3 regions of the Streptomyces sp. NPDC048290 genome follow, and region 2 is predicted to be linked to each of the others. Evidence: riboswitches for the same ligand, from Rfam matches in the RefSeq annotation. Region 2 holds a riboswitch; each other region holds the start of a gene.
What was found. Region 2 has a riboswitch for cobalamin ahead of metE (5-methyltetrahydropteroyltriglutamate--homocysteine S-methyltransferase). Riboswitches for the same ligand answer to the same signal wherever they lie in the genome.
Positions count from the first base shown of each region.

Region 1: another riboswitch for cobalamin. It lies ahead of AB0D49_RS32725 (acyl-CoA dehydrogenase family protein); the one in region 2 lies ahead of metE (5-methyltetrahydropteroyltriglutamate--homocysteine S-methyltransferase).
Region 3: another riboswitch for cobalamin. It lies ahead of AB0D49_RS31165 (cobalamin biosynthesis protein); the one in region 2 lies ahead of metE (5-methyltetrahydropteroyltriglutamate--homocysteine S-methyltransferase).

Region 1 covers NZ_JBEZLM010000024.1:144,463-151,712, reverse strand. Annotated here, with positions in the region: partial or broken gene AB0D49_RS32740 (3-hydroxyisobutyrate dehydrogenase) at 1-146, opposite strand, end outside; partial or broken gene AB0D49_RS32735 (NAD(P)-binding domain-containing protein) at 192-284, opposite strand; gene AB0D49_RS32730 (enoyl-CoA hydratase/isomerase family protein) at 281-1,345, opposite strand; partial or broken gene AB0D49_RS32725 (acyl-CoA dehydrogenase family protein) at 1,342-1,530, opposite strand; cobalamin riboswitch at 1,723-1,909, opposite strand; gene AB0D49_RS32720 (cobalamin-binding protein) at 1,956-2,873, shown strand; gene AB0D49_RS32715 (hypothetical protein) at 2,929-5,451, opposite strand; gene AB0D49_RS32710 (trypsin-like peptidase domain-containing protein) at 5,794-6,717, shown strand; gene AB0D49_RS32705 (hypothetical protein) at 6,710-7,250, shown strand, end outside.
Region 2 covers NZ_JBEZLM010000001.1:11,473-18,722, reverse strand. Annotated here, with positions in the region: gene metE (5-methyltetrahydropteroyltriglutamate--homocysteine S-methyltransferase) at 1-1,664, opposite strand, end outside; cobalamin riboswitch at 1,847-2,035, opposite strand; gene AB0D49_RS00080 (cupin domain-containing protein) at 2,140-2,706, opposite strand; gene AB0D49_RS00075 (type III polyketide synthase) at 2,756-3,943, opposite strand; gene AB0D49_RS00070 (NAD(P)H-binding protein) at 4,598-5,446, shown strand; gene AB0D49_RS00065 (cytochrome P450) at 5,838-7,070, shown strand; gene AB0D49_RS00060 (response regulator transcription factor) at 7,084-7,250, opposite strand, start outside.
Region 3 covers NZ_JBEZLM010000022.1:93,397-100,646, reverse strand. Annotated here, with positions in the region: gene AB0D49_RS31190 (alpha/beta fold hydrolase) at 1-378, opposite strand, end outside; gene AB0D49_RS31185 (class II aldolase/adducin family protein) at 432-1,205, opposite strand; gene AB0D49_RS31180 (lysozyme) at 1,620-2,261, shown strand; gene AB0D49_RS31175 (inorganic phosphate transporter) at 2,526-3,845, shown strand; gene AB0D49_RS31170 (hypothetical protein) at 3,895-4,116, shown strand; cobalamin riboswitch at 4,283-4,444, shown strand; partial or broken gene AB0D49_RS31165 (cobalamin biosynthesis protein) at 4,550-5,452, shown strand; gene AB0D49_RS31160 (cobyric acid synthase) at 5,740-7,239, shown strand; gene cobN (cobaltochelatase subunit CobN) at 7,236-7,250, shown strand, end outside.

The sequences.
Region 1 (7,250 bases), on a different contig from region 2:
CTGCTACCGCTCCGGTCCCGGATCGCGCGGACGATCCCGGAGAAGTCCTCACCCACGCCCGTCTGTTCGGCATACATGGCATACAACTCGGCTGCTCTGAGATCGAGTTGGGTGTCGACACCGCCCGCATGGGCCGCCGGGGCGGACGCGGCGGCCTCCAGACCGGGACCCGGCGTCACGGCCAGGTCGTAGCCGCGCACCCGGTGTCCGGCGGTGGCGAGGCTGGCGGCCATCGGGGCGCCCATGTGCCCCGGCCCGACGAAGGCGACCGTACGGGCGCTCACCAGGCCGCCTCCTCGGTGCCGCCGGACGCGGCGAGGCCCAGTTCGCGGGCGCCGAGGGGCTGGAAGTGGCGGGCCACCTCGGTGTCCGTGACCTCGGCCAGGGTCGCCGGGGACCAGCGTGGGGCGCGGTCCTTGTCGACGACCTGGGCGCGGATGCCCTCGACCAGGTCGGGGGCGGTGAGCGCGGCGAGCGAGACGCGGTACTCCTGGTCGAGGACCTGCTCCAGGGAGCCGAGCCGCCGGGCGCGGCGCAGCGCGGCGAGGGTGACCTTGAGCGCGGTGGGCGACCTGGTGAGCAGGGTCTCGGCGGTCTCCTTGGCGGCGGGGTCGCCGTGCGCGAAGAGGCGTTCCACGATCTCCTCCACGTCGGGGGCGCTGTAGCAGGCGTCGATCCAGGCCCGGTGGGCGGCGAGTTCCCCGGCGGGCGGCGGCTGCGCATGGCGGGCGAGGGCGTCCCGGACGGGCAGGTCGCCGAGGTCGGCGAGGAGGGCGGGCAGGGTCGCGGCGGGGACGTAGTGGTCGGCGAGGCCGGTGAGCAGGGCGTCCCCGGCGCCGATCGCGGCGCCGGTCAGGGCGAGGTGGGTGCCGAGTTCGCCGGGGGCGAGCCCGAGGAGGTGGGTGCCGCCGACGTCGGGCACGAAGCCGATGCCGGTCTCGGGCATCGCGACCCGGGAGCGCTCGGTGACGATCCGGACGCTGCCGTGCCCGGAGAGCCCGACCCCGCCGCCCATGACGATGCCGTCCATGACGGCGACGTACGGCTTGGGATAGCGGGCGATCCGGGCGTTGAGGTGGTACTCGTCGTACCAGAACGCGGCCGTGGCGGTGCCGTCGCCGTCCCGGGCGTCGGCGTGGATGGCGCGGATGTCGCCCCCGGCGCACAGCCCGCGCTCCCCGGCGCCGGTGAGCACGACGGTCTCGACGGCGGGGTCGGCCGCCCAGTCGGTGAGGGCCCGGTCGATGTCCCGGACCATGGCGTGGCTGAGCGCGTTGAGCGCCTCGGGCCGGTCCAGGACGACATGGGCGGCCCGCCCCCGGACGTGGAACTGGACCCCGCTCATCCGAACGCCTCCGTCAGTCCGCGGGCCACGATGACTCGCATGATCTCGTCGGTTCCTTCCAGGATCTGCTGGACCCGCGGGTCGCGCACGATCTTCTCGATGCCGTACTCGCTGAGGTAGCCGTAACCGCCGTGCGGTGGGAGCGCCCGGTCGGCGACCGTGTACCCGGTGTCGGTGGCGAACCGCAGGTACGGGGCGATGGGCGCATGGGTCGTCTGCTCTCCTCGGATGGGATCAGCGGCGTTCCGGGTCGAGGGGTCCGGGAAGGGCTGGAGACCGTCAGAGAGCGGTGAGGCGATCACGGCCAGGACTGCGAAGTCACTGGTGGGGCGGGGTGCACACCGGTGCCATGCGTGTCTGCTCCATCCTCGTGGACCACACGGAACGAAACCCCCGGCCGGTATCCTGACTCCCGGATCAGCGCGCGCCGCCCACCTTCCCGACGACTCTGCCCTCTCGTCAGTGGCGTGTCGCCCGACGGTGGACTCCCCGGTCACAGTGGCGGGACCGGGCCGGAGTCACACCGGCTTCCCCGCACCGCGGGCCATGCCCCCGACTATATAGTTGGACGTCCTACTAAATCCAGCGAGCCGCCCCCTAGGCTCCCGCCATGCGCATCGCCTCCCTGCTCCCCGCGGCCACCGACATCGTCGCGGAACTGGGCCTGGCCTCCCGCCTGGTCGGCCGTACGCACGAATGCGACTGGCCGCCCCAGGAGGTGGCACAGGTCCCCGTGGTGACCGGCGCTGACCTGGACCAGGACCGCCTGTCCAGCCGGGAGATCTCCGACGCGGTCGGCGGCGCGGCACACTCCGGCTCCTCCCTCTACACCCTGGACACCGAGGCCCTGGCGGCGGCCCGCCCCGACGTGGTCCTGACCCAGGACCTGTGCGCGGTCTGCGCGGTCTCCTACGAACGGGTCGGCACGGCGGTCCGCGCCCTGAACGCCGACACCCGCGTCCTGAGCCTCGAACCCCGGACCCTGGACGACGTCCTGGACTGCCTGGTCACGGTCGGCGACCTGCTCGGCGTACGGGACCGCGCGGAGCGCCGCCGGGCGGACCTGACGGCCCGTCTGTCCCGGGTCCGCGCGGCGACCGCACGGGGCCCCCGTCCCCGGGTCGCCGCGATCGAATGGCTCGACCCCCTCTGGCCGGCCGGCCACTGGGTCCCGGACCAGATCACGGCGGCGGGCGGCACACCCCTGCTCGCCTCCCCCGGCGACCACACCACCCCGACCACCTGGGAGGCCCTCCGCGCCGCCGCCCCGGACGTCCTCCTGCTCCTCCCCTGCGGCTTCCCCCCCGACCGCACCCTGCGCGAGACCCACCTCCTCACCACCCTCCCCGGCTGGCAGGACCTCCCCGCGGTCCGCGAGAACCGCGTCTGGGTCCTGGACGGCCCGGCGTACTACAACCGCCCCGGCCCACGGGTGGTCCGGGGGGCGGAGGTACTGGCGTGGGTGCTGAGGGGGGTACGGGCGGGGGCTCCGGTGACGACGGCCGAGGCCCGCCTGCTGCCCGCCTGACGGCACCGTCGCGGGGGACCGGACACCCGGCCTCAGCCCCCCGGGCGGACCTCGGTCAGCGGACGTCCACGTAGTCGCCGGGCGCGGTCGCGGTCGCCGTGGTGGAGGAACCGGCGAAGGAGTAGCGCCAGTAGCCGTCCGTCGCCGCCTTCACCGTGGTCCTCAGCTTTCCGGAGCGGTCGGTGGTGACCGTCTTCACCGTGGTGTAGGCGGACGCCCCCTTCTTCCGGAACTGGAGCTTCACCTTCTGGCCGGCGTAGCCGGGATAGCCGCCGCGCATCTCCCAGTCCGCGTGTTCCAGCAAGCCGGTGACGGTCAGCGTCTTGCCCTTGGCCACCGGCTCGGGACCCGCGTTGGCGTTCAGCATGGCGTCCCGCAGCACGGACACGGACTTGGCGGAGTGCAGATCGGCATGGCTCCTGCCGTCGGCGGAGCGCGCCCAGACGGCCGCCTTCCAGGTGCCGGCGAAGGAGTTGCGGCCTAGCTGTCCGCGCGGATAGAGGTAGGCGAACGGAGTCGTGCACCTCGACGTGGTCGCGTTCACCTTGGTGCAGGTCGCCGCGAACGCGCCGTGCAGAACGGCGACGGGGCTGGCGTACGAACCCCGGTAGAGATACAGGTCCCCGCTCGCGATCCCCGACGGGTCGGTGGCCGTGAACGTGGCGTTGAAGCTCTGGAGATGCTCGTGGGACAGCCGCACCGGCTTGTTCGCGTTGACAGTGACGTTCGAGATACGGGTCGAGCCCACCACCTCGTCGCCGTCCGGTGCCGGACCGGCGAACGCCCGGGTGATCGTGCGGGTCAGACTGCCGCCCTGGTCGTCGGCGGCGGTCACCCGCAGCGTGACGAACGAGGCCCCGGCGGGGACATGGACCGTGGCCGAACCGTCTGCGGCGACCGGTGACTCGGTCCAGGTCCGGCCGTCGTCCGTCGAGTGGGCGAGTCCGGTGACCCTGGTGTTCGCCTCCGCCGGGTCCGTGTCGCGGGTGGTCGCGCTCGCCAGGACCCGCACCGGACCGGCCGCCGCGCGTCCGTACGCGTCCAGCCCCGGAACGCTCAGCCTGGTGTCGATCAGCGGCAGGTCCTGGCCCCTGGTCTGCGCCGAGCGGAACGTCCACCGGCTGTGCACGGACGGGGACAGCCGGGCGGACGGCACCCGGCGCTCGACGGTCTGGTCGAGGGTGTACGTCGTCAGCGACCAGGGCAGGACGGACGAATTGACATAGTCGTACGCGTCGAGACCGGCGGCCTCCGCGTAGGTGACACCGGCGGCCGAGGTGAGCTTGTACGCGTAGGAGGCGCGGCGCTCGATCCCGGGGTTGCCGGACGCGTCGTCGAAGGCACCCGACTCGTGCAGCGTGATCCGGTCGCTGGCCATCCGGTAGGAGCCGGGGTGGGCCGGGGTCGTCGGCTGGAACGGGGCCGTGCCCAGGGTCTCGCCCGCGCTGGTGCCGGCCGCCGGTCGGCGGTTGGGGAGACTGAGGGTCAGACCGTCCTTGCCGTAGCTCAGCGACCGCCTCTGGGTGCGGTTCGGGAGGGCGTACTCGGTGACCGAGCCGCCGGCGGACACCGGGGCTCCGAGGTACGCGCCGCCCTCGGGGAAGTCCGGGGAGTTGAGCAGCGAGGCCGTCGTCCGTATGCCCGGGGCGCCGATCTTCGTGACGGTCTTGGCGAGGGCCGCGGTACGGACCGTCTTCACGGGGGAGGCGGGGACGGTGTTGTCGAAGCTGTGGGTGAGGTCGTAGACGTACGGGCTCGGCACACTGTCCGAGGAACCCTTCTTGACGAGCACCTCGTGCACCCGCAGGGAGACGCCGCTCACCGAGAACGGGGTCGCGTACACCTTGCGGTCACCGGAGCCGACGGAGCCAGCCGTGTCGCCGCCCGGGACTCTGATCCACGCGGACATGCTCTCCCGGGTGGCGGTGGTGTCGTCGACACGGATCGCGGTCTCCTTGGCCGCGCGCTCGTCGAAGGTGACCGTCTTGCCGGCCGAACCGACCGAGAAGGCGCGGCTGAGCAGATAGTCGGGCCGCTCCCACGCGCTGTGCATCATGACCGCGAAGTAGTCGCCCGGCGGCAGCTTCACCGTGGCCGAGGGCCCGTCCGTGTGGTGGTCGACCCGGACCGCCGTCCAGGTGCGGCGGTCCCAGAGGTGGAGGGTCTTCCAGTCGACGGACGCGTTGGTGATGGTCAGCTTGACCGGGTACGTCGCCGCGTTGGCAGCGCGCGTGGCCGTGGTCCGGGAGTCGGCCGGAAGCCCCACGGTCGCGGTGCGGGCGGGCCCGGACTCGCCGGTCTGCCGAACAGTCACCGCGCCGTCCACGGCGGCGAACGAGTAGCGTCCCGCGGTCCCGGTTCCCGACGTCACCAGTACGTCCCGGCCGTCGATCAACTGGACGCGCCCCCCGCCCCCGAGGCTCGCGCTCTGGCCACCGCGCTGCACCACCTCGCCCACGGGCGGGACCGGCTCGGTGGCCGTCGCCGCCGGCGCCAGCAGCATGGAGGCGGTCAACGCCGCCCCGCACAGCCCCACCATGGCGTGTCTTCGCCCCCGGCCCACCCGCGACACGGACATGCGTACCCCCCTCGGCTCGACCCCTGGAATCCCGCCCGGCACCTGCCTGACAGGCGATGATCGACTTACTGTAAGGGGTGTTCGGGGAATCGGCCCGGGTCGGTTTCCGTATCGCCTCCGGCAGCGCCGATGGCCGGTAATCGCCGCATCGCCACCGGGTGCGCGGCACTGCGCGAGGCGGCCGTCCCCGCCCCCCACCCCCGCCCCCTCTCGCCCGTACCCAACCGACCCCCTTCGCCTTACCCTGTTGACATCCGCAGGGGGCGGACGAGGGGGACACGGGTGGGGTTGCGGGAGGTCGGTACCTCCGTAGCGGAGGGTCCGGGTGCCTGGCGGGTGCGGGTGCGTGATCAGCGGGGGACGGGGGTCGCCGGGGCGGCCGTGATGCTGACCGGGCGTACGGCGCTCACCTGCGCGCATGTGGTGGAGACCGCGCTGGGGCTCGGCCCGTCGTACAGCGGTGGGACGCCGGGCGGAGTGGTGCGGGTTGATTTTCCGGGGGTCGGGGCGGGGCAGGTGGTGGCGGCGCGGGTGGTCGACGGGGGGTGGCTGCGGTCGCCGCCCGTCGGGGATCTCGCCGTGCTGCGGCTGGAGGAGGCCCCGCCGGACGGTGTGCGGGCCGCGCCGCTCGCGCGGTGCGGGGACGGAACCGGGGCGCGGGTACGGGTGTTCGGGCATCCAGCGGGGGTACCCGAAGGCTTGTGGGCCAGGGGAGAAGTGGTGGGCGCCGGTGGCACCCACCCCGGCTGGCGGCAGATCGACGGCGTCGACCTGGCCGGTGCCGCGGTGGAGCGGGGGTTCAGCGGTGCGGGGGTGTTCGATGTCGGGCGCGAGGCGGTCGTGGGGGTGCTCGCCACCGTGCTGGTGCCGGGCGGGCGCGCGGGGCGGGTCTCCTGGATGATTCCGCTGGACGTGCTGGACGGGACCGCCTTCGAGGTCCGCGGGCCCGCGGAGGGGGCGCGGGTTCTCCCGCCGCGGGTGCTGTGGGGGCTCGTGGACCGGCTGCTCGCGATGGACTCGGTGCGCGAGGACGCCGGGGCGCAGTTGCTCGGGATGCTGCCGGTGGCCATCGCCGGGGGCGTCGGGCGGCGCGGGTCGGCGCGGATGCAGCTCTTTGAGATCGTGCGGCGGTGCGGGGACTTCGCGGACGGGCCGGGGACGCTCGTGGAGGCCGTGCAGTGGATGGAAGGGAGCACCACCGCGGTGGACGACTTCGTGGCCGAGGCGCGCAGGACCTGGCCGGATCGGCTGGGTGACGATGGCTGACACCGTTCCGCCGCCCGACCCGCACACCACGGACCAGCTCGCGGACGCCCTGATGCAGGTGCGGGTCCTGGACGACCTGGAGGTCCGCCGGCTCTGTGTGCTGGACGCCCTGGACCGGCTCCGGCTGCGGCTGTCCATACCGGAGTTCGACGACAAGAAGATCCACGTCGTGGCGATGGTGCGCGCCTTCGGCACCGTCCCGAACGGCTGGCGGCGGCTCACCGAGGCCGTCCAGCATCTGGCCGACCACGATCTGCCGTCCCGGCACGCCGCCGCCCTCGCCCACCCCGTGGTGCCACCCGTCGTCGACGGCTCCGCGCTGCACGAACTGGAGCGGGCGCTCGCCGGGCTCGACCGGACGTCCGTGCCGGAGCTGCCCGCCGTCTACCACGCCGCCGCCGGTGAGCACTTCGGGCCGCTGCCCCCGGCCGTGCACACCGCCTGGGACGCCTACCGGCTGCTCACCCACACCAACCGGCCGCTGGACGGACCGCCCCGCACCGTGCGGTTCGTCCAGGAGCTGGCCGCGGTGA
Region 2 (7,250 bases):
GCGTATGTCGTCCAGCGCACGGTCATCGGCTCCGGGCGGGAGATGTCCCCGGCCAGGATCGGCGGCCGGACGTACCGGGTGCCGTACGACTGGACCCAGCCGTGCTGGGTGGCGAGATAGCCGGTGAGCTGCTCGGCGAAGTACTGGACCATGTCGTTGCGCTCGGGCTCGCCGTGCACCAGGACATCGAGACCGGCCTTCTCCTGGAACGTCAGCACGTCCCGGATCTCGCTCTTGATGCGGTCCTCGTACCCGGCGGTGTCGATCCGCCCGGCCCGCAGATCGGCGCGGGCCGTGCGCAGCGCGTCGGTCTGCGGGAAGGAGCCGATGGTGGTGGTCGGCAGCAGCGGCAGCCCGAGGTGGGCGCGCTGCGCCGCGGTCCGCTCGGCGTACGGCTGGGAGCGGCGGGCGTCGGCGTCCGTGACGGCGGCGGCACGGGCCCGCACCGCCGGGTCGCGGGTGATCGGCGAGCCCGCGCGGGACGCCAGGTCGGCCCGGTTGGCGGCCAGTTGGGCGGCGATGGCGTCGGTGCCCCCGGCGAGCCCCTTGGCCAGCGTGACGATCTCCGCGGTCTTCTGCCGGGCGAACGCCAGCCAGCGCCTGACCTGCGGTTCGATGTCCCGCTCCGGGGCGGTGTCCAGCGGCACATGGAGCAGCGAGCAGGACGCGGCCACGTCGACCCGGTCGGCGAGCCCCAGCAGGGTGCCCAGGGTGGACAGGGACCGGCTGAGGTCGTTGACCCAGATGTTGCGGCCGTTGACGACACCGGCCACCAGCCGCTTGCCGGGCAGCCCGCCGACCGCGGCGAGCGCGTCCAGGTTGGCGGCGGCGGACTCCGTGAAGTCCAGCGCGAGCCCCTCCACGGGCGCCTTCGCGAGCACCGGCAGCGCGTCCCCGAGCCGGTCGAAGTACGAGGCCACCAGCAGCTTCGGCCGGTCGGTGAGGGCACCGAGGTCACGGTAGGCGCGAGCGGCGGCGTTCAGCTCGGCCGGGGTGCGGTCCTGGACCAGGGCGGGCTCGTCCAGCTGGACCCACTCGGCACCGGCCGCCCGCAGATCGGCGAGCACCTCCGCGTACACCGGCAGCAGCCGGTCCAGCAGGGTCAGCGGATCGAAGTCGGCGGCCACGCCCGGCGCGGGCTTGGCCAGCAGCAGATACGTGACCGGGCCGACCAGCACCGGACGGGCGGTCAGCCCCAGCGCCAGCGCCTCGGCCAGTTCGGCGACCTGCATGGCGGAGTCGGCGGCGAAGACGGTGTCCGGGCCCAGCTCGGGCACCAGGTAGTGGTAGTTCGTGTCGAACCACTTCGTCATCTCCAGCGGCGCCACGTCCTGCGTGCCGCGCGCCATCGCGAAGTAGCCGTCCAGCGCGTCGGCGGCCACCGCCTCCCGGTGCCGGGCGGGGATCGCGCCGACCATCACACTCGTGTCCAGCACATGGTCGTAGTACGAGAAGTCACCGGTGGGGACCTCGGCGATGCCCGCCTCGGTGAGCCGGCGCCAGTTGGCGGAGCGCAGTTCGGCGGCGGTGGCGCGCAGCGCGTCGGCGGTGACGCGGCCCTTCCAGTAGCCCTCGATCGCCTTCTTCAGTTCCCGGTGCTGTCCCTGACGGGGGTAGCCGTACACGGTGGCCCGTGCTGCCGCGGCTGCGGACTTGCTGGTCACGGAGATCTCCTTCGCGAGATGAATCCCTGAGATCCCGGCGACGGGACGCGGACGCGAAGGGTGACGAGGCCGGGCGGTCCCGGTCCGCGCGCGGCATGGCACGGTCCTTGGCCTGGCTCTGTACGCCGACCCGCCCACGAGGTCACCGGAATGTCCGCGCACGGAGGTCCGCGCACGGGCAGTGGCAGGTCTTCGGACTCGCGGGCCCGTCCTGACGACGTCAGGACACCTACTGGCCGTCGCTTCCCAGGCCCGTTCTCCCGGACCCAGTGCGTATGACGGCGGTCGTTCCCACTCACCGCTGCGGGGCAGTCCCGGATTCCCACCGGGTTCCCTCTTACGACATCCCGCCTGGCGGACGGGACGAACCAGCTGCACCGGCCACCCTAACCGCTACCGCGCCATCGCGTACATGACGTCCCACCCGTGCCGTGTCCGGGGGAGCGGACACGGCACGGGAGCGTGACCGCCGTGCTCAGCGGGGTGCCGGGGCGGCGGGCGGTGCGTAGCGCAGCGGGGTGAGCTGCTGGACGTCGTAGCGCAGCCGCAGCGCGGCGATCGCCGCGTGATCGATCTCTCCTCCGTCCTCGCCCGCGCCGTCCAGCAGGGCGAGGAGTTCCTCGAAGTACCGCTCGTGCGCCGGGGGCGGGGCCGCCTGGAACAGCACCCGGGCGGGGTCCGGGCCGGTGTTGGCGAACGCGTGCGGACAGCCCGGCGGTACGAACAGCAGCGTGCCGGGGCCCGCCCGTACGGCCCGCTCACCGGCGGCGGACTCCCACTCCCGCCAGTGGTCCGGGGTCCGCACCAGCGGCTCGAACGCGAGCACCTCCAACTCGCCCTCGATGACGTAGAACAGCTCCTCGCTGTGCGTGTGGGTGTGGGCGCCCACATCGAAGCCGGGCGGGACGACGACCTCGAAGGTGGACGCCACGCGGGAGTGCTCGCCGGTCACCTTGAACGTGACCCGCTGGGCGGCGACCGCCACGGTCCGCCCCCGGCCGGGCGGCACGATCAGCGGCCCGGCGGACGCGCCCGCGGTCACCGGGTACGCGGCGGACGGCGGCGGACGGTCGGGTCCGGATCGGCCGCCGTCATACGGGGCCCTCCGTGGAGACCGCCGCCGTGTCGGTCGCGGGCGCCGGGGCCTGCGCGGGGACCCGTACCGGGGCGGCGCCCGCCGGATCGGCCCGCACGCCGGAACCGGCGCCCTGCTCGGCCGCGGGTTCCGGGCTGTCGGTGGTCCATCGGCCGAGGGAGATCTCGGCGGTGATGCCCGGCCCGAACCCGGCGATCATCCCCGACGCCCCCGGCGCGCAGCCGCCCTCCTCGAACAGCCGGCGCAGCGCGTCCAGGACGACCGCGCTCGCGATGTTCCCGTACTCGGCGAGCGTGGCCCGGCTGAAGCGGAACATCTCCGACGGCACCCCGAGATAGTGGCTGAGGTCGTCCAGGATGCGCGGCCCGCCCGCGTGGATCAGATAGAAGCTCTGCGCGCTGGCGTCCCGCCGGTACTGGGCGGCCAGCGAGGACAGCGCCGGGGCGAGCTGCTCCATGGTGCCGGGCACCCGGCGGTCCAGCATGAAGTGGAAGCCGGTGGGCCGCACCCGGTAGGCGATCCAGTCCTCGCTGTCCGGCACCAGATAGGAGCCGTTGGCCTCCAGCTCGATGCCGGTGCCGCCCATGCCGCGCACCACGGCGGCGGCCACCGCGTCGCCGAACAGGCCGTTGGAGAGCATGTTGCCCACCGTCAGATCGGTCGGCTGGTAGCACAGCGAGCAGAACTCGCAGGCCACGATGAGGGCGTTGGAGCCCGGGTGGGCCATGCAGAAGTCGTGCGCCCGGTTGATGGCCGCGCCGCCCGCCGCACAGCCGAGCTGGGCGATGGGGATCTGCCGGCAGTCGTACCGGAACCCCAGCGTGTTGATCATCCAGGCGGTCAGCGACGGCATCATGAAGCCCGTGCACGACACATAGATGATGACGTCGATGTCCCGCGCTCCGAGCCCGGCGTTCTTCAGGGCCCGCTCCACGACGTCCGGCACCCGCGCCTTGGCCTCCGCCTCGTACGTGGCGTTGCGTGCCTCTAATCCCGGGTGCCGGAGCGTACGGTCGAGCGGCTGCACGATATGGCGCTTGCGCACCCCGGTGTTGCCGATCAGCCGGAGCGCGAGCGGTAGTTGCTCGTGCCCGGCGTACAGCGAACGGGCCAGACCCAGGGTCTGTTCATGGGTGATCGTGTACTCGGGTACGGCGACCGCGGGGCGGCACAGAACAGGCATGGTTTCCCCCTTCAGAGATGATCCGCGTATGAGATCCGTCTCGGCAGACCGGTGCTTGCCCGGCATGTCCAAGGAACATGCGACAAGCACACTAAACGCACCCGATAGCGTGAGATGGGAGTGCGGGCGGCGGGGAAGGGGCGCGGAACCCCGCCCCGGACCGGGGCGCACGCCGGGGCACACGCTCCGCCCCGGCGGGCGGACGGCGGTGGGGCGGGATGGGGCGGCGAGGGGCGGGCGGAGGGGGCGCGGGCGGGTGACGGGGTGGGGCGCGTGGTCGCTGGTGAGGCGGCACGGCAGGTGGCGGGGTCCGTGACGGGGCGGCGGGATGTGGGGGCGGGGCGGGGTGTGGGGGCGGACCGGCGGCACACGGTCCCGTGGCGTGGCGTGGCTGGCGGCGCGGCCCGCGGGCGGTGGTGGAGCGGCAGGACGGTGAGGCGGCACGGCAGGTGGCGGGGTCCGTGACGGGGCGGCGGGATGTGGGCGCGAGGCGGGGTGTGGGGGCGGACCGGCGGCACACGGTCCCGTGGCGTGGCGGGCGGCACGGCCCGCGGTGGCGGGGGCGGGCGTGAGGTGGGGCCTTCGGGGGATCGCGGACCGGAGCTGACCGCAAGGGTTTCTAGCGTGGCGGGCAGTCGACCAAGGAGCCACTCCATGACCCACTCCATGACCCACTCCAAGACCGTTCTCGTCACCGGCGCCACCGGCACCGTGGGCCGCCATCTCGTCGCCCGGCTGCTCGCCACCGGGCACCCGGTACGGGCCCTGACCCGGGACCCCGCGACCGCCGAGCTGCCCCCGGGCGTCGAGGTGGCCGCCGGGAACCTCGGTGTCACCGCCACCCTCCCCGCCGCCTTCGCCGGGGTCGGCGCCGCCCATCTGATCAGCTTCGGCGACGGCTACGCCCCCCTCGACAACGCCCCCGGCATCGTCGCCGCGGCCGTCGCCGCCGGGGTGCGCCGGGTGACCGTGCTCAAGGGCGGCGCCGAGAAGACCCCGCTCGACGAGGCGCTCGCCGCGAGCCCGCTGGAGGTCACCGCGCTGGCGCCGGTGGAGTTCATGTCCAACACCCTGGAGTGGGCGCCGTCGGTCCGCAGCGAGGGCGTGGTCCGCGACGGCTTCCCCGGGATGCCCAGCTCCCTGGTGCACGAGGCCGACATCGCCGATGTCGCCGCGGCCGTGCTCACCGACCGGGAGAGCCATGACGGCGCCGAGTACTGGCTGACCGGGCCCGAGGCGCTGACCGCGCCCGAACGCACCGCCGTGCTCGCCGAAGTGCTCGGCCGGGACATCCGGTTCGTGGCGCTGAGCGAGGACGAGATGGTCGCCCGCTGGCGCGGCCAGGGCTTCGGGGACAGCGACATCGGCTTCTTCCTCGCCATGCGCACCGACCCGCCCGAGGCCGGGCGGACCGTCCTGCCCACCGTGCGGCGGCTCACCGGCCGCCCGGCCCGTGCCTTCGCCGACTGGGTGCGTGAGCACGCCGCCGCGTTCGGCGGCTGATCCGGGCCCACCCCGGCGCACGGGGGACCGACCGCGCGGCGCGGGCCCCGGTGCGGAGCGCCCGCTTCACGCCGTCCCCCGGCGCCCGGCCCCGCGCCCGCCGCACCCGCGCCGGACGGCCAAAAGCGCCGCGCGCACCGGCGGACACCCCGTCGGGCACCCGTCCTGACCTGTCGGTAAGCGCGCCCCGGGCGGGGCGGGAGCCGTACGGCCGCCGCGTGGTCGGACCGCGCGGGAGCCGCCCGTAGGGGTGCGGTTTCGGTCCGAACGGGCGTGCGTGGCGCGGGCGGCCATTGCGCCGATGGGCCCTTGGGAAGAGTCCTTCTCAGTCGTTTCCGGTCCGTCCGACACGCCGGCCCCCGCAGGCCGGCCAGCGACCCAGGAGCCCCCCATGTCCGAGCGTCCTCCCCTCGTCCTGGACCCCCACGGCACCGACTGGCAGACCGAGTACCGCACCCTGCGCACCGGCGGCGCGGCCACCCCCGTCGACATCCTCGGCGTGACGGCCTGGTCGGTCTCCGACCCCGCCCTGCTCAAGCAACTGCTCACCAGCCCGGACATCTCCAAGGACGGCCGGGCGCACATGCCGGACTACGAACGGACCGTCGCCACCTGGCCCCTCGCCCTGTGGATAGCCGTCAAGAACATGTTCACCGCGTACGGCGGCGACCACCGCAGGCTGCGCCGTATGATCGCGCCCGCGTTCAGCGCCCGCCGGATAGCGGACCTCGCCCCCGTCGTCACCGGGATCGTCACCGAGCTGATCGACGACCTCGCCAGGACCGCCGGTGACGGCCCCGTCGATCTGCGCGAACGGCTCGCCTACCCGGTGCCCATCGCCGTGATCAGCCATCTCCTCGGCGTCCCCGACGACGAGAGCCGGCTGTTCCGCCAGGTCGTCGACGGCATCTTCGACACCACCCTCACCCAGGAGCAGTCCGCCGCCAACAACGAGCGGCTCTTCGCCCTCGCCGACCGGATCGTCGCCGCCAAGCGCGCCGCGCCCGGACCGGACATGACCTCGCTGCTGATCTCGACCCACGACGAGGAGACCGGCAGCCGCTTCACCGACCTGGAGCTGCGCGACACCCTCATCCTGATGATCAGCGCGGGCTACGAGACCACCGTCAACGTCATCGACGAGGCCATCGTCGCCCTGCTCAGCCAGCCCGGCGCCCTGGACCGGGTCCGCGACGGCGGCGCGGACTGGCCCGACGTCGTCGAGGAGACCCTGCGGCTCACCCCGGCCCTGCGCCTGCTGCCGCTGCGCTTCGCCGTCCGCGACATACCGCTGCCCGACGGCCGGACCATCCGCCGCGGCGAGGCCGTGCTGCCCGCCTACGGAGCCGCCAACCGCCACCCCGACTGGCACGGCCCCGACGCCGACACCTTCGACGTCACCCGGCCCAACAAGGAGCACATGGCCTTCGGCCACGGCGTGCACTTCTGCCTCGGCGCCCCGCTGGCCCGGATGGAGGTCGCCGCGGTGCTCGACGGGCTCTTCGGCCGCTACCCCGACGTCCGCCTCGCCGTCCCCGCCGCCGAGCTGCGCCCCCTCGGCTCCATGCTCAGCAACGGCCACCAGGAACTACCCGCACACCTCGGCCCGCCCGCCGCCGGATAGGGCCTAGCCCCGCTCAGCGCGCCGGGCGCTCGCCCGTCTCCGGGGGGTCGAGCTGGGACGCGAGGACCGCCGCCTGCACCCGGCGCTGGACGCCCAGCTTGGCCAGGAGACGGGAGATGTGGTTCTTGATGGTCTTCTCGGAGAGATACAGCTTCTTGCCGATCTCCCGGTTGGTCAGCC
Region 3 (7,250 bases), on a different contig from region 2:
GCGGGGGTCGCCGACGTACAGGTTGGGGGTGAGCCAGATGTGGTCGCCGGGGGTCAGGGTGCCGTGGGTGACGCGTTCGAGGCGGCGTACGACGGTGTCGGGGGTGGGGGCGGCGGCGGTGAGGACGGGGCCGACGACCGCGTGGGTGCCGTCGCCCGCGAGTCCGTAGGTGCCGGGGCGCAGGGAGGCCAGGTGCCGGGTGAGGGTGATCTGGCCGGCCGCGGTGCCGTGCACGGTGAGCCGGGGTTCGGTCGGCAGGGGGCGGCCGGGCGGCGCCTTCAGCGCGGCGTCGCTGGCGAGTCGTCCGGCGGCGACACTCGCGGCCCCGGCCGCCAGTGCCACGGTGACGGCCGCGGCCGTCGCTCTGACAGTGCCCACGGGTCCAGTGTCCTGGGCCGTGCCGATCCCGGCCAGTGGAGCGGGCGGGGGCGTCAGCCGGGGGGCTGGCCGTAGCCGCGCAGTCGGGCGGCGGCCTCGGTGAGCTGCCGGGGGGACAGCAGGCTGGGGGTCAGGCCGGGGACGGCGGAGGCGGTGAGCCACAGGCGGCACATCCACTCCAGTTGGGCGGTGCGGTCGTACGCCTGGGCGAGGGTGGTGCCGTGGGTGAGGGTGCCGTGGTTCTGGAGGAGACAGGCGGAGCGGCCGGTGAGGGCGTGGAGGGCGTTCTCGGCCAGTTCGTCGGTGCCGTAGGTGGCGTAGGGGGCCACGCGGACGGGGCCGCCGAGGGCGGCGGTCATGTAGTGGACGGCGGGGAGTTCCGGGACGAGCGTGGAGACGGCCGTGGCGTGCACGGCGTGGGTGTGGACGATCGCGCGGGCGTCGGTGCCGTGGTAGACGGCGAGGTGCAGGGGGAGTTCGCTGGTCGGGGCGAGGGTGCCGTGGGTGCGGCGGCCGGTGAGGTCGACGGCGGTGAGGTCGCCGGGGCCGAGCCGGTCGTAGGGCACTCCGGTCGGGGTGACCAGGACGGTGTCGCCGACCCGGACGGAGACATTGCCGGAGGTGCCGACCACGAGGCCGTCGGTCACGGTGCGGCGGGCGGTGTCCACGAGGTCCCGCCAGGCGGTGGCGAGGTCCGCCGGGACGGCCGGGACGGCCGGGTCGGAGGGGGCGGAGGGGGGCGGATCAGGGGTCGCCGCGGGGCCGGGAGGTCGGTGGTCGGGGGGTCGGTGGTCGGGGGGTCGGTGGTCGGGTCGCTGCTCGGGCATGGGGTGATCCTCGCAGCCGGGGTCGGGGCATGGGACGCGGCAAGTTCGGGCGAGGCGGGTGGTCCGTCGTTCGAAGGGGTTTGGCCGGAGATCGTCCGGAGATCGATGATCTTGACCTATTGTCGGGGCGATTTGTCCGCAGATCGTCGTTCGTCAGATCGCCGCTCGTCAGATCGTCGCTCGTCAGATCGCAGTTCGTCACTGTTCTCCGGGAGAAACATGGCCATGACTCGGACCGCCTTCGATCACGCTCCGCCCCTCCCCCGCCGGGCCCCGGTGGAAGTCACCCGGGCGGGAGACCGCCCCAGTCCCCGGCGCCGGGCGCGCGCCGTGGTCGTCGCGGCCGGTGTGCTGGCGTTCGCGGGGGTGACCTGGGGGCAGTTTCCGGCCGTCGCCGCGAACGGGGCGGGCGGGATGAAGGGGGCCAAGGGGCACGACGTCTCCTCGTATCAGAAGGACGTGGACTGGCGTTCGGCGCGGGCCAAGGGGGCGCGGTTCGTGTATGTGAAGGCGACCGAGTCGGTGTCGTACCGCAATCCCTATTTCGGGCGGCAGTACGACGGTGCGCGGGGGGCCGGGCTGGTGCGCGGGGCGTATCACTTCGCGCTGCCGGACCGGTCCTCGGGCGCTGCGCAGGCCCGGTACTTCGTGCGCAACGGCGGGGACTGGCGGGCGGACGGGTGGACGCTGCCGCCCGCGCTGGATCTGGAGGGCGATCCGTACGGTGCGAAACGCCGGTGCTACGGGATGAGCGCGGCGCGGATGACCGGCTGGATCTGGGCGTTCAGCGACGAGGTGCGGCGGCTCACGGGGCGGCGGCCGGTGATCTACACCACGGCGCGATGGTGGAACGCCTGCACGAAGCGCAGTACCGCGTTCGCGGACGACCATCCGCTGTGGGTGGCCCGGTACGGGGCGCGAAGCGCCGGGGAGCTGCCCGCGGGGTGGGCGCGGTGGACGTTCTGGCAGTACGCGGACCACGGGAAGCTGCCGGGTGACCAGAATCTCTTCGACGGTCCGGAGGACGGGCTGCGGGGGTTCGCCAGGGACGAGTGACGCGGGCGCCCGCCCCGGCAGCACGAGCCCGACGCGAGCCCAACTCGGCCCGCGCACGGGCCCGGTAGGGGTCCCCTGCGGGGCCGGGAGGCGTGGGGCGGGAGTCCCGTAGAGGGCCTGGTGGGGTGCGGTGCGGGCCCGCGGAGCGAAGTGGAATGCCGACTCCCCGTCACATACACCCTGATGCCCCCCTCAGTTCACCATTCGTTCATCTGGGTTACCTACGTTCATCCGGCCGATGACCTCGAACGAATGCTTGGGTAAATGGAAAACTTCTCGCTGATCCTCGCGATTGTGGTGATCACCGCACTTGCGTTCGATTTCACGAACGGTTTCCACGACACCGCCAACGCGATGGCCACCACCATCTCGACCGGTGCGATGAAACCCAAGATCGCGGTGGCGATGTCCGCCGTACTGAATCTTGTGGGCGCCTTCCTCTCCGTGGAGGTCGCGAACACCATCTCGAAAGGGCTCGTCGACGAGTCCGGTATCCAGCCAGAGGTCATCTTCGCCGCGTTGGTCGGCGCGATCCTGTGGAATCTGCTGACCTGGCTGGTGGGTCTGCCCTCGTCCTCCTCGCACGCCCTGATGGGCGGTCTGATCGGTGCGACCGTGGCGTCCGCCGGTATGGGCGCCGTGCACGGCGATGTGCTGATCACCAAGGTGCTGATCCCGGCGATCGCCGCCCCGCTGGTGGCCGGCCTCGCGGCGATGTTCGCGACCCGGCTCACCTACTCCCTCGGCAAGAAGTCCGCCGGGAGCAAGTCCTCCGCCAAGGGCTACCGCGCCGGGCAGATCGCCTCCGCCGGTCTGGTCTCGCTGGCGCACGGCACCAACGACGCCCAGAAGACCATGGGCATCATCACCCTCGCCCTGGTCGCCGGTGGCGCGCTCGCCCCCGACTCGGACCCTCCCACCTGGGTCATCGTCTCCGCCGGTGTGGCCATCGCGCTCGGCACCTACCTGGGCGGCTGGCGGATCATCCGCACCATGGGCAAGGGCCTGACCGACCTCCAGCCGCAGCAGGGCTTCGCCGCCCAGACCAGCGCCGCCACGGTCATCCTGGCCTCCTCCCACCTCGGCTTCTCGCTCTCCACCACGCACTCCGTGTCCGGCGCGGTGATGGGCGCGGGCCTCGGCCGCAAGGGCGGCGTGGTCCGCTGGTCGACCGCCACCCGGATGTTCGTCGCCTGGGGGCTGACCCTGCCCGCCGCCGCCGTGGTGGGCGCGCTCGCCGAGTGGGTGTGCCGCGCCGGGGCCTGGGGCACCGCCCTGGTGGCCATCTTCCTGGTCGGCTCCAGCGCCTGGATCTGGAAGCTGTCCCGGCGCGAGATCGTCGACCACACCAACGTCAACGACACCGACGGCGACACCGGCGCCGGGAGCACCGACGGCACCGGTCCGGGCGTGGCGCCCGACGAGGCGCCCGGTGTGGTCACCGCCGCCGTCGCCGCCGTGACACCGCCGCCGACCGTCGCCGCCGAAGGGGCCGCGGCCACCGTCCCGGCGCAGGCGACCGCCGCGGCCACGCCCGTCCCGGGCACCGGTCCCGATCCGGCCGCGCCCAAGGCCACGGTCTGACCCCGCGCCCCTCCCCCGACCCCACCAAGGATTCAAAGGACTCAGCAGCATGGAAATCGACTGGGCGGCCCTCGGCTCCGTCTTCGGAGTCAGTCTCGTGGTCACCGTGGCCCTCGTCGGCCTGTTCACCCTCGCCATCTCGGGGCTGTCGCGCCATGAGCGCGCGGCCGAGACCGGCGGGAGCGCGGCGCTCGCGGTCACCGGCGCCTACGCCTGCTTCGCGGCGTGCCTCGGGGCCGTGGCGTACGGGATCTATCTGATCGTCGCCTGACAGCGGCGCCACGGCCGTACAGCCGTACGCGCCTCACATGTGCCTCGCACGCGCCCCGCGCGCGGTACGGAGGGCGGGTAAGGACCCTGACGTATCTGGGTCCGTACCCGCCCTCCGTGGTGTGTGCGGACGGGTCCCCAGGGGCGTGGCACGCTCTTCCGCCGCTGGTCAATGGCTGGTTGACGGTTTCTCCAGGCCCGTGGTGGACTTCCGGGGCCAACAACGGCGACACGAGAGGAAGCCGGTGCGAATCCGGCGCGGTCCCGCCACTGTCACCGGGGGAGAACCCCGGGAGCCAGGAACTCTCACCGCCGCTTACGTCGAACCAGGGCGCGGACACCCTGAGTGAGGACAGGTCGCCATGCACGGCTGCCGATCGAGGCGCGCCACCGGAACCACGATCCCGTCGACCGTCCCGACGGCCGGCTGAGCCGTGGCCGCCGGACGCGACTTCGCGTACGGCGCCGCCGCCGGGCTCCTCGGTGATCTGCTCCTCGGCGATCCGCGCCGCGGGCATCCGGTCGCCGGGTTCGGCCGGGCCGCGGGCGCCGTGGAACGACTGCTGTGGCGCGACCACCGGGGCTGGGGCGCCCTGCACACCGCCGTGTGCGTGGGCGGCGCCATGGCGCTGGGCACGGCGGCGGCCCGTACCGTACGGTGCTCCGCCGCCGCCTCCGTCGCGCTGACCGGCGCGGCGACCTGGGCCGTGGTCGGCGGCACCTCGCTCGGCCGGGAGGCGCGGGCGGTCGGGCGGGCACTGACGGCCGGGGACCTGGCCGGGGCGCGGGCGCTGCTGCCGCGGCTGTGCGGGCGCGATCCCCAGACGCTGGACGGTGACGGGATCGCGCGGGCGGTCGTCGAGTCGGTCGCGGAGAACACCTCCGACGCGGTGGTGGGGGCGCTGGTGTGGGGGACCGTCGGTGGTGTGCCGGGGCTGCTGGGGTTCCGGGCGGTGAACACGCTGGACGCGATGGTGGGTCACCGCTCCGCGCGCTACCGGCGGTTCGGGTGGGCGGCGGCGCGGCTGGACGACGTGGCGGGGTGGCCGGGGGCACGGCTGACGGCGGCGCTCGCCGTGGTCGCCGGGGGTGATCCCCGGGGGGCGTGGCGGGCATGGCGGGCGGACGCCGGGAAGCATCCGAGTCCCAACGCCGGGGTCGTGGAGGCGGCCTTCGCCGGGGCGCTGGGCGTCCGGCTCGGGGGGACCCTGTCGTACGCGGGACGGGTCGAACGGCGGCCGGTGCTGAACGGGACGGGGCGGGCCGTGACGGTCGCCGACATCGAGCGGGCGGTACGGCTCTCCCGCCGGGTGCAGTGGCTGGCGCTGGGGGCGGGCGTGGCGGGGGCGCTGGGGTGGGCGGCGTACGCCGGGGGGTCGCGGGGCGGCACACCCGTGCGGACGGAGCCCGCCCGACTCGACCTCATCCGAACAGATCCCGCTCGGTTCGAGCGCATCCGAACCGATCCCGCTCGGTTCGAGCCCACTCGAACAGAATCCGCTCGGTTCAAGTCCACCCGAACAGAACCCGCTCGGTTCAAGTCCACCCGAACAGAACCCGCTCGGTTCGAGCCCACCCGAACAGAACCCGCTCGGTTCGAGCCCACCCGAACAGAATCCGTCCGATGACCGGCCGCGGCATCCTCGTCGCCGGTACCACCTCCGACGCGGGCAAGAGCGTCGTCACCGCCGGGATCTGCCGGTGGCTGGTGCGGCGGGGCGTCAAGGTCGCGCCCTTCAAGGCGCAGAACATGTCGCTGAACTCGTTCGTGACCCGCGAGGGCGCGGAGATCGGGCGGGCGCAGGCCATGCAGGCGCAGGCGTGCCGGATCGAACCGACGGCGGCGATGAACCCGGTGCTGCTGAAGCCGGGCGGGGAGCGCAGCAGCCAGGTCGTGCTGATGGGGCGGCCGGTGGGCGAGCTGAGCGCGCGCGGCTACCACGGCGGACGCCAGGAACGCCTGCTGGGCACGGTCCTGGAGTGTCTCGACGGGCTGCGGCGGACCCATGACGTCGTGGTGTGCGAGGGCGCCGGGAGTCCCGCCGAGATCAATCTGCGCCGGACCGACATCGTGAACATGGGGATCGCCCGCAACGCCCGGCTCCCCGTGCTGGTGGTCGGGGACATCGACCGGGGCGGGGTGTTCGCCTCGTTCTTCGGGACGGTCGCGCTGCTGTCGCCGGAGGACCAGGCGCTGGTCGCCGGGTTCCTGGTGAACAAGTTCCGCGGGGACGTGTCGCTGCTCGCGCCCGGCCTCGACATGCTCAAGGGCCTCACCGGGCGGCCGTCGTACGGGGTGCTGCCGTTCCGGCACGGGCTCGGCATCGACGAGGAGGACGGGCTCAGCGCGGCGGCACGCGGGGCGGTGGCCGGGGAGCCCGCGGGGGCGGACGTGCTGCGGGTCGCCGTCTGTGCCGTCCCGCTGATGTCCAACTTCACCGACGCCGACGCGCTCGCCGCCGAACCTGGTGTGGTGGTGCGGTTCGTGGACCGGCCCGAGGAGATCGCCGACGCCGATCTGGTCGTCGTACCCGGCACGCGGGGGACGGTCCGGGCGCTGGCGTGGCTGCGGGAGCGGGGGTTCTCCGAGGCGTTGCTGCGGCGGGCGGCGGGCGGGCTGCCGGTGCTCGGGATCTGCGGGGGGTTCCAGTTGCTCGGGGAGCACATCCAGGACGACGTGGAGAGCCGGGCCGGGTCGGTCGACGGGCTCGGGCTGCTGCCGGTGCGGGTGCGGTTCGCGGCCGGCAAGACGCTCGCCCGGCCCGTGGGGGAAGCCCTCGGGGAGCGGGTCGAGGGGTACGAGATTCATCACGGGGTCGCCGAGGTCACCGGTGGCACACCGTTTCTCGACGGGTGCCGGGTCGGCCAGACCTGGGGCACCCACTGGCACGGCTCGCTGGAGTCGGACGCCTTCCGGCGGGCGTTCCTGCGGGAGGTGGCCGCCGCCTCCGGGCGCCGGTTCGTGCCCGCGCCCGGCACCTCGTTCGCCGCGCTGCGCGAGGAGCGGCTCGACCGGCTCGGCGATCTCATCGAACAGCACGCGGACACGGACGCGCTGTGGCGGCTCATCGAGTCCGGCGCGCCGAACGGACTGCCCTTCATCCCACCGGGAGCGCCCGTATGACCAGTCCCTCG